One region of the Alteromonas sp. 38 genome, then DNA from elsewhere that is predicted to be linked to it. Evidence: predicted binding sites of a transcription regulator. Region 1 holds the regulator's gene; the other holds the start of a gene.
What was found. The regulator FNR, encoded in region 1, switches genes on or off when oxygen is low (the NO sensors DNR and NnrR bind a similar motif). The targets are predictions, from matches to a motif close to TTGATCTAGATCAA.
Positions count from the first base shown of each region.

Region 2: a site for FNR is predicted at 1,630-1,643, ahead of FLAVO9R_RS17850 (GbsR/MarR family transcriptional regulator). Genes of this name have one in related genera too.

Region 1 covers NZ_LR733300.1:1,912,220-1,915,433, reverse strand. The annotation lists gene ttcA (tRNA 2-thiocytidine(32) synthetase TtcA) at 1-362, opposite strand, end outside; gene uspE (universal stress protein UspE) at 543-1,466, opposite strand; gene fnr (fumarate/nitrate reduction transcriptional regulator Fnr) at 1,564-2,304, opposite strand; gene FLAVO9R_RS08160 (sulfite exporter TauE/SafE family protein) at 2,354-3,013, opposite strand; gene ccoS (cbb3-type cytochrome oxidase assembly protein CcoS) at 3,000-3,214, opposite strand, start outside.
Region 2 covers NZ_LR733300.1:4,137,913-4,141,126, reverse strand. The annotation lists gene FLAVO9R_RS17855 (cytochrome ubiquinol oxidase subunit I) at 1-1,011, opposite strand, end outside; gene FLAVO9R_RS17850 (GbsR/MarR family transcriptional regulator) at 1,023-1,580, opposite strand; gene FLAVO9R_RS17845 (energy transducer TonB) at 1,852-2,886, shown strand; gene FLAVO9R_RS17840 (substrate-binding periplasmic protein) at 2,986-3,214, opposite strand, start outside.

The DNA of each region.
Region 1 (3,214 bases):
ATAACAATAGAGTAAGTATCTTCTTCTACAATTTTGTATTCAACACCTACACTCTCAAGGTATTCAGGAAGTACATGTTCTGGAAATCCTGGCTGCTTTTGATCTAGATTAACCGCAATAATGTCAAAATGAATTGGCGCGATGCGTTTTAAAAACATAAGAATATCAAGCATGGTGTAACTGTCTTTTCCTCCGGACAAACACACCATCACTTTATCGTTATGTTCAATCATGCCGAAATCAGCAATCGCTTTACCTACATTTCGACGAAGTCGCTTTTGTAGCTTGTTAAAGCTGTATTTTTGTTTGTTTTGAGACGCGGTTAACGGGGCGTCTGCACGGTTTGTGCCTGCACTGGTCATATCAATAGCTTGGTTACTGCGAAAAAAACCATTATACAGTAATCAGGTAAAATTGAATGTGCGAGGTTAAGATTTTTTGTATCTTGTCGGCACTAGCCGCTAGCAAAAAACAATAGCGCAAAAGACTATAGAGCGGTGCTAGCAAACAGTGCCGACAGGCTGTGTACAAACACGTTTGCATTACCGTGAAAGGGGCGAAATAAAGCCGTCTGGTTTTATTGCCAGTACATCACACACAAGTTCATCAATAACATGTTCAGCCGTGTTACCTATAAGGGCCGCGGAAATACCTACTCTGCCAACGGTACCAATGATCACAAGTTCGGCATCGATATCTTTGGCTATTCTTGGAATGACTTTTTCAGGAAGCCCCTCTTTCACATAACAGCGCTCGCTATCGATAGCATACTTTTCGCTGTGTGTGTTCATCTCGAGTTCGTGATGATGCTTTACCGCGTTGTTGTATGTGTCTGGGTCGAACTCAGGAACTTCAATAGCAATATTAAGCGGTGTAGCAGGGTAGCTGTTAACCAAATTTACGTTGCCGCTGAGTAATGCGGCATAATCGTTAGCAATAACTGTGATTTTGTCGTTGAGTAGCGCATGTTCGTCGTCTTCACTGCCTACATTTACCGCCGCAATAATTTCGCCGTTTTCAGGCCATTCATGTTCTTTAACCAACAATACGGGGGAGGGGCATTTTCTAAGGAGATGCCAGTCTGTAGGAGTAAAAATAACGGAGGCTAAATCGTCATGGCGCTTGGTTGCTTTTACAACCAAGTCTATATTGTTATCTATTACGTACTGCACAACAGCTTCAAAGGCACGGTTATTCCACTCAACAACAATATCGGTTTTTTCAAACCCTAAATCGCTAAGGATTTTCCGTAACCAACCCGCATGTTCCTTAGTGACCGCATCGCGCATAGCTTCACGATCATCAGGGCTAAGCATGGTTGTCATATCGTAAGATAAGTCGTAAACCACCAGCATGGCGGTGACAGAGGCACCTGTCTTTTTGGCAAGTTCATATGCACGGCTAAGCGCAGGTTGGGTATCTCTATCGGCTTCAATGACCGCTAAAATACGTTCATACTTAATCATAACCCCTCCAAACATTTTTAGATTTTTGGTTGCTACAATTTAAGTGTAATACCTATTTGCTATTACGTAACTTGTTTTAGATCAAAAGCTTTGATGATTAGCTATTACAGGCGATATTAGGTGCAACCACAGACGTTAAACGTTGTGACATCTCATCAAAATCTAAAATAGTGATGAGTTTACCGTCCACTTGGATAATATTTTCTTTTTGAAAACGGCTTAATAAGCGGCTAATGGTTTCAATAGTTAGACCCAGGTAGTTCCCAATTTCATTTCGGGTCATGGTTAGGTGAAATTCTTTATTTGAAAATCCACGTTCTTCGAAACGTTGAGAAAGCTGAGAGAGGAAATACAATAGACGTTCTTCCGCTGAGCGCTTATTAAGCAACATCATGAGGTCATGATCTTGTTTAATTTCCGCACTCATGAAACTCATTATTTGATGTCTTAACTTCGGAAATTGAACCGACATCTCATCAAGCGTCTCATACGGTAATTCGCACACCATGGCGGTTTCTAATGCCTGGGCATAGCTTTGGTGCTTGTTTTCCCGTAATGCATCGAAGCCGATAATATCGCCAGGGAAGTGAAAACCTGTAATCTGCTCTTCACCATCTGAATTGGTGACGAAAGACTTAAAAGAGCCCGTGCGTACTGCGTAAAGAGAGTTAAATGTATCTCCCGACTTTACCAGCAAATCACTCTTGTGAAGGGGTTTCTTTCGCTCAATAATATCATCTAAAGATTCAATCTCAGTCTTGTTTAGCGCAACGGGTAAACACAAGTGGCTGAAACTGCAATTTTGACAATGAATTGAGAATTGGCTTCCTTTGCTCATAAGTTCAAACTATAAATAGGGTCGACTTAATATAATCTTACTCTTTTGTTTATGAAATTGCTGCATAAATTAAAAAGAGAGCGTAAATAGCCAATATTCCAGAAAAGCATTGTCTTACCACGGGGTGCCTGAAACCGGCTATTAGGTACTGACTACCTGCGCTTGCCGCCAGCAAAGTGGGCAGAGTACCTAACCCAAAAAATAGCATAATGGCAGCGCCGTCAACGGCCGAGCCTGATGCTAATGACCACGTTAACGTGGAATAGACCAACCCGCAGGGAAGCCAGCCCCATATAAAACCATAGGGTAGTGCATAAACCGGGCTTTTGAATGGAAGAAATCGTTTAGATAAGGGCTGAATAGCTTTAAATAACCCGCGCCCCATAGCTTCAATATAATTCAATCCTTGCCACCACTTTCCCAAATAACACGCTAAAAGCACCAGCATAACGCCACTAATCAAAGATAAAACGGGTTTAGCGATAGGCACAAATTCGGTTGCCATTTGGCCGACAGCGCCTGTAATAGCACCGGCTAATGTGTAGCTGAGGATACGGCCAAAATTATAGGCAAGGGTGTAGGGTAAAGCAGGTTCATTACTTGGCGTTACCGTGCGTAGTGCCGCAACAATACCGCCACACATGCCAACACAATGCACTCCACCAGCAATTCCAATGAAAAAGGCAGAGAATATATTAACCTCTGTCATCAGTTTCTTTACGTTGTTGTAACTGCTTTCGCTGCTCGGCTAGCTTCTTTTCATCACCTGATAAATCATCATCAAACAAAATGCTATAGCCCTGTCTATCAAGGTCTTCAAACTGATTGGTTTTAACCGCCCAGAAAAAGATAACCAGCGCCAACGCAACAATGATGATAGCGATGGGAATTAAGACGTAAATGATACTCA
Region 2 (3,214 bases), 2.2 Mb from region 1:
ACCAAGCCACGAAACCGCCAACATTAAAAAGCCCATGCCTACCATCACCCGAAACCCGAAGAACACAGGCGCTACCGGTGGATGTTCGCCTTCAAAGTCGTTCAGGCCTTGAATTTTGCCATCCATTTTATGGGTTAAAATTAAACTTGCACCGTTGGGCACTGGTATTTCAAAGTGATTTTCTCTGCTTTCTTCATCGGGAATAGCAAACAGCAGTAAGGGCGCGCCTTCAGTGGTATCCCATAAGCCTTCCATTGCGGCGACTTTTTGTGGCTGATGCTCAAGGGTATTTAATCCATGCATATCACCCGCAAAAATCTGTAAAGGAATAAGCACTGCTGCGGTATAAGTCGCGGTTTTAAGGGCAAGCTTTGGCGCTAGTTTGTCATCACCTTTCAGCATACGATATGCAGATAAACCGGCAATTAAGAAACTGGCTGTCAAACCCGAGGCTAGCATCATGTGTACAAAGCGATAGGGAAACGAAGGGTTAAAAATAATTTCGCTCCAGTCTACGGCATACACTACCCCGTCGATAATTTCATGCCCTTGAGGCGTTTGCATCCAGCTGTTAAGCGCCAAAATCCAAAAGGCTGACATGGTAGTGCCCACCGCCACAATCAATGTTGAAAGGGTGTGCAACCAATTGGGTACCCGACGAATACCAAATAACATAATACCAAGGAACGTGGCTTCTAAGAAAAACGCAGTAAGGACTTCGTAACCTAATAGTGGGCCCGCCACATTACCCACCCGCTCCATAAAGCCTGGCCAGTTGGTACCAAATTGGAAAGACATGGTCACGCCACTCACTACACCAAGAGCAAAACTTAGTGCGAATACGCGCACCCAGAAGCGGTACATACGCATCCATACAGGGTGACCGGTTACATTTGAGCGAAATTTGAAGTAAAAAAGAAACCATCCCATTGCCATGGTGATAGTTGGAAACAGAATATGAAAACTAATATTTAATGCAAATTGTAAACGAGACAGCAAAAACGCATCCACAGATAGTCTCCTTAGTTAACGGAATTTTTTCCCGGCAGAATTTTGTCTTTCAGTTCTAACATACGGCCTACGCCCGAGCCGAGTTTCATCAAGGTGTTAAGTTTATCTGGGCCTAGGTTCTGAAGCTCTTGTGACCACGCGGTCACCGACTCTAATAAGTCGTGAATTTCATTCAGCTTATCTTGCGCATTGGCTTCAGTTTTGTTGGCGGGGGTATCTAATAGCAAATCCCGCAATAAGCTCATGGTAGGGTCTATTTCACGTTTACGGCGTTCTTCGAATACGCGGTTAGCAAGTGTCCAAATGTCACCGCCGGCAATAAAAAACTCTTTGCGCTCACCGGGAACAAGGTGTTGCTTAACCAAACGCCATGATTGCAATTCTTTTAGCCCCATACTGGTATTGCCTCGGGATATATTTAGCGCGTCGGCAATTTCTTGTGCTGAGATGGGCTCATCAGCAAGTACAATCAGCGCCAAAATTTGGCCCACAGTACGGTTAAAGCCCCAACGACTGCCCATTTCGCCGAAATGCATAACCGCAGAAGTAATAAGTGGTGTCATTTTCATGTATATACCTGCTGAACTTTCAGAAATTACTGAAAGTTTATGCCGAAGTTTGATTGAGATCAACAAGTATCAGATGATAATTATGTTAGGAGGAACTCGAAGTCTAAATTGAAGGGGATAGTGAATCTTATGTGTGTTGATAAGTTGTCTCGTGACGTTTCGATTTATTGTTAAGTTTTAAAGATAGATGCTATAAACAATTTAGAATTAAACAGGAAACGCGATGTTGAGGTTTTTTTGCTTTTAACACGCTAAAAAATAGGGATAAATGGTGAAAATATTTTCTGCGTTATTATGCGTGTTATTGATAATGTTAAGTGCTACCTCTTTTGGCAATGGCAACAGCAAAGAAGTTAAAGCCGCCAAAATAATAAAAAATGCTAACAAAGTGGAAGAGGCCTTTACCTCGCGCGGAGGGATGGAAGGTTGGACAAGAGTTTCATTTATAATAGACAAAGACGGTACAACGAAAGACATCGTTGTTTTTGATTATTCAGGCAAAGACAGATACGTTAAAAAAGTCACTAAATACATAAGAAACCTTCAATATTCTCCTGCACTCGTTAACAATAAGCCAGTAGCAAGTGCTCAAACCCTGTTTGTTAAACACACATACTCAGAGGCTGGCCATAGCGAAGGTAGTGTGACGCCTGCTTTTGCAAAAGAATACCAAGCTACCATAGATGCGCTTTCTAGCCCTACCGCGGATATGCTTAGCATAAAAAAATCCATAGACGATTTGGTGGAAGACCATACTAAAAATTTAAACGAACATGCTTTGGCTGCGTGGTTAAAGTCTATCTATTATTATAAAAATGAAGAATTTTTAGAATATATGCGCCAATCCCACATTACAGTAGATTTATACGAACACTTGCCTATAGCAATATTGGCTAAGTCTACGGTGAATCTTTTTCAGTCACAGCTTTATTTCGGCAATTTTAATGGCGCCGCCGAAACCCTTTCGCGTATGGGGAGTGTTAATGGCCTTAATTTATCTGAAGAAACCTATCAACAATTTGCAGACGCACTTAACGCTGCTAAAGCGACTGAATCAGCAAACGTCACTAAAGGTCAGCTTAGTAGTTTGGGCGCGTGGTCTCAATTTTATGAATTCTCAACATTTAAAGTTGAAGTGTCTCAAGGGAATGTTGATTCAGTGGAACTTAGATGTAACGATTATCAACAAAAATACGTAGAAGGTTGGGAGAACAAAATAGAGTTTCCGGCGCATACTTCTGATTGCATTTTGTTAATCAGAGGGGATGCGGGCTCAACATTTGATATTCTCGAAATTACTAGTTGAAAACCAAGAAAGCGAGAGCGGTTTCGCAAAATCATTGACTACAAGGCCGCTCTTCTAGTTTGCTAGCAAAAGACGCTGCTAAAAAGCGCGGCTAAATAATTACCAGCGCCTAATCATGGTTTGATAAACATCAGGGTCGAGTAGACTTTCTCGCTCGGCTTTAACGCCATCAAGCATAGCCATCGCCTCAGCTTTAGTTTCAACGATAACACCATCAATAACGTAAACACTGCTATCACCAGGTAATGCTTTATCTAATGGGTAGGCGATAAGTGCACTTGCTGGCACAAGGCTAACGCTAGTTTCACCAATATAGTCGGCAATACCA